4 regions of the Streptomyces sp. NPDC110618 genome follow, and region 3 is predicted to be linked to each of the others. Evidence: riboswitches for the same ligand, from Rfam matches in the RefSeq annotation. Region 3 holds a riboswitch; each other region holds the start of a gene.
What was found. Region 3 has a riboswitch for cyclic di-AMP ahead of ACZ7L7_RS36095 (M23 family metallopeptidase). Riboswitches for the same ligand answer to the same signal wherever they lie in the genome.
Positions count from the first base shown of each region.

Region 1: another riboswitch for cyclic di-AMP. It lies ahead of ACZ7L7_RS22615 (transglycosylase family protein); the one in region 3 lies ahead of ACZ7L7_RS36095 (M23 family metallopeptidase).
Region 2: another riboswitch for cyclic di-AMP. It lies ahead of ACZ7L7_RS28525 (C40 family peptidase); the one in region 3 lies ahead of ACZ7L7_RS36095 (M23 family metallopeptidase).
Region 4: another riboswitch for cyclic di-AMP. It lies ahead of ACZ7L7_RS09115 (transglycosylase SLT domain-containing protein); the one in region 3 lies ahead of ACZ7L7_RS36095 (M23 family metallopeptidase).

Region 1 is NZ_JBVKBN010000013.1:96,442-98,630, reverse strand. It holds gene ACZ7L7_RS22620 (transglycosylase family protein) at 106-1,086, shown strand; cyclic di-AMP (ydaO/yuaA leader) riboswitch at 1,263-1,443, shown strand; gene ACZ7L7_RS22615 (transglycosylase family protein) at 1,448-2,134, shown strand.
Region 2 is NZ_JBVKBN010000019.1:124,522-126,710, forward strand. It holds gene ACZ7L7_RS28520 (ATP-binding protein) at 1-372, shown strand, start outside; gene ACZ7L7_RS28525 (C40 family peptidase) at 534-1,007, opposite strand; cyclic di-AMP (ydaO/yuaA leader) riboswitch at 1,011-1,206, opposite strand; gene ACZ7L7_RS28530 (hypothetical protein) at 1,558-1,863, opposite strand; gene ACZ7L7_RS28535 (ATP-dependent Clp protease proteolytic subunit) at 1,871-2,189, opposite strand, start outside.
Region 3 is NZ_JBVKBN010000037.1:24,065-26,253, forward strand. It holds gene ACZ7L7_RS36085 (alginate lyase family protein) at 1-310, shown strand, start outside; tRNA gene ACZ7L7_RS36090 (tRNA-Met) at 418-491, shown strand; cyclic di-AMP (ydaO/yuaA leader) riboswitch at 788-945, shown strand; gene ACZ7L7_RS36095 (M23 family metallopeptidase) at 957-1,982, shown strand; gene ACZ7L7_RS36100 (PrsW family intramembrane metalloprotease) at 2,065-2,189, opposite strand, start outside.
Region 4 is NZ_JBVKBN010000004.1:74,445-76,633, forward strand. It holds gene ACZ7L7_RS09110 (HAD family hydrolase) at 1-585, shown strand, start outside; gene ACZ7L7_RS09115 (transglycosylase SLT domain-containing protein) at 604-1,077, opposite strand; cyclic di-AMP (ydaO/yuaA leader) riboswitch at 1,081-1,275, opposite strand; gene ACZ7L7_RS09120 (polyprenyl synthetase family protein) at 1,969-2,189, shown strand, end outside.

The sequences.
Region 1 (2,189 bases), on a different contig from region 3:
TAACTTGTGACAAGTGATCGTCTGCCTATACGTTCACTCGTCAGCGCGGCACCTCGAACTGACGGACGCCGCGCAGGTCCCTTGCTGTCTCCGAAAGGTCCCCGCATGCTCTCCGGGAACGGTCGTCACCGTCGCCCCCGCCAGGCTCCGGCCCTCTTCGTCGCGGCCGGAGTGACCGGCTCCGCCATCGCCATCCCGCTGCTCGGCGCATCCGGCGCGAGCGCCGCCGACGGCACCACCTGGGACCGGGTGGCGGAGTGCGAGAGCGGTGGCTACTGGAGCGAGGACAGCGGAAACGGCTACTACGGCGGCCTCCAGGTCACCCAGGAGAACTGGGAGCAGTACGGCGGTACGACGTACGCGCCCAGCGCCGACCAGGCCAGCCGCTCCCAGCAGATAGCCGTCGCCGAGCGCATCCTCGCCGACCAGGGTCTCGCCGCCTGGCCGACCTGTGGCCCGCTGTCCGGTCTTGAGGCCGACTCGGATGCGGCCGATGTCGACACGGGTGTCGACGAGAGTGAGTCCGCTTCGCCCGGTAACTCCGATTCATCCAGATCAGATGGTTCGTCCAACTCATCCAACTCGTCCGGCTCGTCCGATGTGCTGGATTCCGTCGACGGCGGTTCCGCGAACGAGTCCGACTCCCAGGGTGCAGACAACTCCACCAAGTCGGACAAGTCCACCGAAGATGCGGAATCATCAGACTCGGCGGAGTCTGGCGACCCCTCGAACACGTCCGAGAACAACCCCTCCCAGGGGGCCGAGGGCGACCTCACGGGCACCCCAGGTCGTGACAACTCGGACAGCTCCGGTCTAACCGATGGTGATTCCGCCCTCATTGAGACCGAAACGGGCGCCGGTACCGGCCGCCACCGTGGCGAGCCCGCCGACGAGAGCGCCGCCGACGACTCGTACGTCGTCCGTGACGGCGACAGCCTCGTGGGTATCGCCGACTCCTTTGCGGTGGACGGCGGATGGCGCGGGCTCTACGCCGCCAACAAGGAGACCATCGGCGCCGACCCCGACCACATCATCCCCGGTCAGACCCTTGATCTTGAGGGCGAAACGGTCGAAAACCAGCAGTAGTTGACGTCACGTTTGGTGCTGAATGCCCGTTTTGGCGACAGTGTGGGATGAGTCTCAGAAGCCCTGATCGTCTTTGAAATTCCGCGGATCGCGTGTCTACGGTCAGGACCGCTCGCCAACACGAGCCCCGGCTGCCGCAACGCCGAATCCTGCCAGCGGCCGTACGGGAACAGTCGTCGCGTCAAGCGCCGTAGGCAGGAGCGGGGGACCCAAGGTAAGTGCCGGGACCGGCAGTTGAGGCAACTCGACCGCCGGCACCGGCTAGGGGTGAAGCCGCGCACCGCACGAGTGCGCGGCCGGGCAACTCAACCGGCCCGAACCCGACAGCTCACCTCGCAGGCGTCGGTGAGGGGATCGATCCATGCTGTTTTCCGGCAAGGGCAAGCACCGTCGTCCGTCCAAGGCCACTCGCGCCATCGCCATCGCCGGTGTCACCGGCGCCGCCGTCGCCGCCCCGCTGATGGCGGCCGGCAACGCCTCCGCCGCCACCGCCTCCGAGTGGGACGCCGTCGCCCAGTGCGAGTCCGGCGGCAACTGGTCCATCAACACCGGCAACGGCTACTACGGCGGTCTGCAGTTCTCCGCCTCCACCTGGGCCGCGTACGGCGGCACGCAGTACGCCGCCACCGCCGACCAGGCCAGCAAGGCCCAGCAGATCGCGATCGCCGAGAAGGTGCTCGCCGGTCAGGGCAAGGGTGCCTGGCCGCACTGCGGTGTGAACCTGTCGAGCACGCCGTACACCGGCGCCGCCGCCACCACCCCCGCGCCGCGTGCCACCGAGGAGCAGCCGGCCTCCCGCACCGCCGAGCGTCCGGCGCAGAAGACCCAGAAGGCCGAGAAGAAGGCCCAGACGACCGTGACCACCCCGACCGGCAAGAAGGTCAAGAAGGGTGACGGCGAGTACAAGGTCGTCAAGGGCGACACCCTCAGCACCATCGCCGAGGAGCACGACGTCAAGGGCGGCTGGCAGAAGCTGTACAAGCTGAACAAGGACATCGTCGCGGACGCCGACCTGATCTACCCCGGTCAGCAGCTGCACCTCAAGTAATCCCATAGCCGGACGACAGGTCCCTCATACCGGCCTCCTCCATACTGGAGGCCCC
Region 2 (2,189 bases), on a different contig from region 3:
GCGGAATGGGGGCTGCCGGCCGAGACGGACGCGGCCGACACCATCCGGCTCATCGTCTCCGAACTCGCGACCAACGCCGTCCAGCACACCCTGGGTCAGTCACCCACCTTCACGGTGGACATCGAGTTGCACCATGACGAGCAGTTGCGCATCGGGGTGACCGACAGTCATCCCCGGTTCCCCAGGCGCCTGCCCGCCGCCGTCCAGCAGGACAACGGCCGCGGACTGGTGATCATCCGCTGGCTCACCGCCGAGTGCGGCGGCCGGCTCAGAGTCCGGCCGACCCGCGAGGGCGGGAAGACGGTCTCCATCGAACTGCCCTGGACGGTCCCGGCCCGCCCGGTCACCGCGGCGGGGCAGCAGGAGCCCTGAAACTCCGTCGGAACGCCTGAAAAGCCCCCTGAAAGCCCTCTGAAAGTCCCCCTGGGAAGGCCCCTGGGAAGTCCCTTGGGAGGGAAGTCCCTGCAAAGCCCCCTGAACAGCCCTCAGGGCGACGGCGCGTCAGGGCGCCGCCGCCCCTGAGAACCGCCCGGTCAGCTCACCCGGCCGTACCAGACGCTCTTGGTCCAGATCTTCTGCAGCCGCACCACGTCACCGGTCTTCGGGGCGTGCCAGATCTTCCCCTTCCCGGCGTAGATACCGACGTGGTAGACGTTCGACCCCGAGTGGAAGAACACGAGGTCACCCGCCTTGCGGTTGCCGGCGGAGATGTGGCGCGTCTTGTTGTACTGCTGGGCCGCCGTACGAGGCAGCTTCTTGCCCGCCTTCTTGTACGAGTACAGCGTGAGCCCGGAGCAGTCGAAGCGGTGCGGCCCCACGGCACCCCACTTGTAGGGGGATCCCTTCTTCGAAGCCGCGACCTTCAGTGCCTTCGACGCCGGAGTGGCAGCGGCCGCCTCGGAGGCGAGGCCGGGAGCCACGATCGAGCCGCCGACGGCGGCGAGGGTGAGAGCCGAGGCCGTACCGGCCCGGACCATCAGCGACGGGACACGATTGAGCGCAGTCATGCGCAACCCTTCGTCAGCCGCCTGTGAAGGATGACCTGTCGGATTCGGGCTGGCGAAGTTGCCCGGCCGCTGAGAGCGGCTTCACCCCAAGGGCTGCTCGGTGCGCGGAGACTCCGCACCGGCGACCCGTCGTGCTTGGGTCCTCCACTCCTGCCGATCCACTCCTGTCGACCGGTCATCCGGGCGGCGGCAGGACTCGGCGTCCGCCCGGACCGCCCCGCCGCTGTGGCGGGGGCTTGTCGTCAGACAGGGATCTTGGCTCACCGATGTCCGAAAATCCCAATGGAACCGGGGATTTGTGGTGTTACTCACCACTCATCCGTTCGGGTGGACACTGCTCCATTCGAACTACCGTCCAGGCGTTGGGGGATGCCCGGACCAGGCACGGAACGTCTCTTTCGGTTCCGGCGCTACGCGCGTTGCGCAACCCCGGCGGGCCGGAAAAAGGACACGCGACTACGCCAACAGTGGGTACGTCGTTCGGTCCGTTTCAACTCAGGTCCGGACGACTCGACATGGCGAGGAGCCGCCCGCACCCCTCTCACGTGCGTCAACTGTCCGAGCGCGGAGGAACCGTGACGCGAGCCGTGCGGCGCTCCCCGTCCAGCACGCGCAGCGCACGCGCCAGCGTGGGGGCATGCAGCTCGGTCTCACCGCGCTGATGCATGAGCGCCAGCGCGTCACGCAGTTCGGTCGCGCGGGACACGAGTGCCTGGGCGGCCCGCAGCCCGCCGTAGGTGTCGGTGCGGCGCGTGGGGTTGATGTGCCCGAGCAGATCGACCACGTCGAGGTAACGGTCGATCAACTCGGCCTCGGCGCGCGTCAGCGCGGGCAGCGGCGGAAGGTCCGGCAGCATCCGCGGCTCACCTCGTGCCCGGGGTGGTGCTCTTGCGACTCGGCACGATCCGGTCCACCAGCCCGTACGCCAGGGCCTCCCGCGCGTCCAGCACCTTCTCCCGCTCGATGTCGGCGCTCACCTGCTCCCGGCTGCGTCCGGTGTGCCGGGCGAGCATCTCCTCCAAGCGGGCCCGAATCCGCGTCAGCTCCGCGGCCTGGATCACCAGATCGCTCGCCTGCCCCTCCACCGGCCCGGGCAGCGTGGGCTGGCCGAGCGTCACCCGCGCGTCCGGCAGCGCGGACCGCTTGCCCGGGGTCCCGGCCGCGAGCAGCACCGCCGCGGTC
Region 3 (2,189 bases):
CGTCGGCCACGCCGTCGCCGCCACCGCGCACATCGCCGAGACCGCACGCCACCAGGGCGTCGACCTCTACAGCGAGACCGAGGACCGGCTCGCCGCCGCCCTCGACCTGCATGCCGGGCTCCAGAACAGCGGGCGCGCCCCTGCCTGGCTGTGCGGCGGCGAGGTCGAGGGGAAGCTCGGGCCCGTCCTGGAGATCGCGGTCCACCGCGGCATCGGCGGCCCCGCGACGCGGAAGCTCGCCGAGAGGACCCGCCCGGCCGGTACGAACGACCTCTTCGTGGCCTGGGAGACCCTGACCCACGGGGGATGAGGGAGCGGGGTGGGGGCGCAGGTCACCGCCGTGATCGCCGCACTTGTAGGGCCTGAATAAATGCGTGTGCTTCGCATCCCGTGGATGACGTACACTGGTTTCACCGACGCGGGGTGGAGCAGCTCGGTAGCTCGCTGGGCTCATAACCCAGAGGTCGCAGGTTCAAATCCTGTCCCCGCTACTGAAGGCCGAGGGCCGGAATCCGAAAGGGTTCCGGCCCTCGGTGCGTCTGTACCTCCGTGTGCCATTGTCACCACGCGTGATCGGATGGAAGCCCTCCGCATAACAACTGACACACCGTCAGTGGCGGCGCGCCGACTGAGTCCTGGTCAACTCGCCCGATTTGGACCGCTGGTGACCCGAAAGTCCCCGCCGGATTCCGTAATGATCAAGCGGAACAGCTTGGAATCCACACCCCGGGTCTATTAACGTTCGATAACGCAGCGCGGTCGTCCCAGCCGTCACAAGAGTCGGCTCCGTGCGCACGCGCCGAATCCCGCAAGGGAACCGGGGAACCACCACTTGGGGTGAATCGGGCGTAATCCACCGGGCAAATCCGGGCGGATATACGCGCGTAGGAGACCTTCCTGCTCCGAACCCGTCAGCTAACCCGGTAGGCGAGAAGGAAGGAAAGGAGCACGCCCACGTGGCGTCAAACCGGCCTGCCACCACGGCCCCGTTCGTGCCGAGCCAGCGGAGTGACGATGCCTTCGCCTACGGCAGTCACCGCACCGACGAGGGCCCCTGGGAGGAGTGGAACCCCACCGCGGAGTCCATTCGCCCGGTCCGCGGCCGGCACCGCGTCTCCAAGCAGCGCGGCGGTGGACTCGCCCGCAGCTCCACGGTTCTCGGCGTCGGCGTCATAGCCGCCGTCGGCGCGGGCGGCATGGCCAGCGCGCAGTCCGGCAAGCCGCCGGTCGCGATCACCATGCCCGACCTGCCGCTGATCTCCGACGACGCGGCCGACGAGGCCCCCGAGGGCTCCCCGAACGCGCTCAGCACGCTCGGCATGACCGCCGCGGACACCGCCCAGGGCACCGAGGGCGCGGGCGAGGCGCTGCGCAACCGGATCATCGCCCAGGCCGAGCAGCAGCAGGACCAGGTCGACACCAAGGCCGCCCAGGCCGCCGCCGCTGCCGCCGAGAAGGCCGCCGCGGAAGCCGCCGCCAAGGCCGAGAAGGAGGCCGAGGCCAAGGCCAAGGCCGCCAAGGAGAAGGCCGAGGCGGAGGCCGCCAAGAAGGCCGAGGAGGAGCGGCTGGCCAAGCTGGCCAAGGAGTACACGCTCCCGCTGTCCTCCTACACCCTCACCTCGACCTTCGGCCAGGCCGGTTCGATGTGGTCCTCCGGCTACCACACGGGCCTGGACTTCGCCGCCCCCACGGGCACGCTGCTCAAGGCCGTGCACAGCGGCACGATCACCTCGGCGGGCTACGAGGGCTCGTACGGCTACAAGACCGTGCTCACCCTCGACGACGGCACCGAGATCTGGTACGCCCACCAGTCCTCGATCAGCGTCAGCGTCGGCCAGAAGGTCAACACCGGCGACATCATCGGCCGGGTCGGCGCGACCGGCAACGTGACCGGCGCCCACCTCCACATGGAGGTCCACACCGGCGACTCCGGCGGCATCGACCCGCTGTCCTGGCTGCGCAGCAAGGGCCTCACCATCTGATCAGCCCGCTCTTTCGAACCCCGGCGGTCCTGACGACAACCCCCCGACGTCAGGGCTGCCGGTTCCGGCATTCCCGCACCGGCTAACCGCGGTACGGGTTGTAGGCCGGGTACGCCGGATAGGGCTGGTAGGTCGGCTGGGCCGGGTGCCCGTAGACCCCGTACATCGGCCAGGGCGCCGCCACCACCGGGACGGGTGGTGCCGTCG
Region 4 (2,189 bases), on a different contig from region 3:
GCGGACCGTCTGCTGTGGTCGGTCACCCTGGACCGGGAGCTGGCCGAGACGGCGCTCGGCAAGATCGAGGCCGAGGTGGGGGAGGTGTACGCGGCAGTCGACCAGGACGGCGTCGACGGGCTCACGCTGATCGAGCCGGGGTACCTGATGCCGCACCCCACACTGCCCGCGGTGCGGGTGGGACGGCGTGACGACCTGTGGTGCGAGCCGATCAGCAAGGTGCTGCTGCGCCATCCCGAGCTGTCCGACGACGAGTTGGCGGCGACGGCGCGCTCGGTGGTCGGTTCGCTGGCGAACGTCACGATGTCGGGGCCGGGGACCGTCGAACTCCAGCCATGCGGCATCACCAAGGCGACGGGGCTCGCCCTGGCCGCGGACTACCTCGGCCTGGGCCCGGAGCGGACGATCGCCTTCGGTGACATGCCGAACGACATCCCGATGTTCGACTGGGCCGCGCACGGCGTCGCGATGGCCAACGCGCACCCCGAACTCAAGGCGGTGGCCGACGAGATCACCCTGTCGAACGAGGACGACGGCATCGCCGTCGTCCTCGAAAGACTGCTCAGGGAAGGGGCCGCGGCCTAGCGGGCGCCCCCCGGGCTGCTAGTACGCGCCCCACACGTTGTCGATCGAACCGTAGCGCTTGGCCGCGTAGTTGCAGGCGGCGGTGATGTTCGCGACCGGGTCGTACGGGTCGTAGGAGGTGCCCGGCACGTGGTACGCCATGAAGGTCGGGTCGATCACCTGGAGCAGGCCCTTGGAGGGGGTGCCGGCGGCGGCGTTGGAATCCCAGTTGTTGATCGCGTACTGGTTTCCGGAGGACTCCCGGATGATGTTGCGGTAGATGCCGTTGTAGCTGCCGGGGATCCCGTGGTCCGCCATGACCTGCAGGGACGCGCGGATCCAGCCGTCGAGGTTGTTGGCGTACCCCAGCGAGGCGGCGGTGGTGGCGGTCGGGGTGGCCGCGGAGGCGGTGGTGGCGCCGAGCAGCGGGAGGGCCAGTACGGCGGCTCCGGTGCCGAGGACGGCGAGCTTGCGGGCGATACGGCGGGGGCGGCGCTGAGCGGCAGCGGGCATGGCGAAGTTCCTCTCCGGCGCCTGCGAGGTGAGCTGTCGGGTTCGGGCGGGAGCTGCCCGGCCGCACGCCCCTCAAGGCGCGCGACTTCACCCCGAGCCGTTCCGGCACGTCCGCAGACGCCCGGCCCGGCGACTTACCTGGGTCCCCCGCTCCTGCCGTACGAAGTTCTCTCGGGTGAAGCCGGGCGGCGGCAGGATTCGGCGTCCGCCCGACAGGCCGGGAACGTATGCGAGAGCACATGTCCGAAACAAGTACCGGATTCACATATTCACGGATTTGATCTTCGTCCAGGAGGTTTGCGGCGGGCTGCGATTTGCGTATGCCAAGGGTCAACTCGCCGACAGGGAAAGGGTTTCGGCCCGCTTCGGAGTGCCGCCCGCTGGGGTGCCCGCGTGAGTCACGTCACCCCGAATCGCAAGAGTGAGCAAAACGGGCAATAGGCCTAAGGAGCCTCAATAGGGCTGTATTGGTGGGTCGTTCGCGGAACTGCCTCCGTGGAGCCGCTTTCGCGGAACCTCTGCGGTGGTGCGCGTCGTTGTCATGGTGATCGTCTGTGGGGCGGGCCGCAGCGATCGCCTTGAGTGACCCGGGGGCCAGGGTCGCGGTGCGGTGCGGAGGGAGTCGCAGCCACCCCGGGCGAAGCCGTGTCGACCCCGGTTCGAGACGCGCTCCACTACTGCCGAGTAAATCGATTTCCACGTAAATCGATGAATATCAGTCCTTATCAGGTGATCAAAAACATAACCGGCGTGATCCCATACCGCCCGTCGTGGACGGGCGGGCGGCATCGGTGATCGAAACCTGACCGGATACGCTGACTTGAGTGAAGGCAGCGACCTATCGACAAACCGCGTAATCACCGGTAGACACCAGCAGACAGGAGACCCCTCGTGACCGTCGTCGGGCCGTTCGGGCTGAGCGTGCGGGACCAGGCTCTGGAAGCCGATGTCCAGGCCGGATTGGCGGCTGTCGAGGAGGGTCTTCTCGAAGCCACCAAGAGCGAGGTCCCCTTCATCACGGAGGCCGCCCAGCACCTCGTGCGCGCGGGCGGGAAGCGGTTCCGGCCGCTGCTCGTGATGCTCGCGGCACAGTTCGGGGACCAGTACGCGCC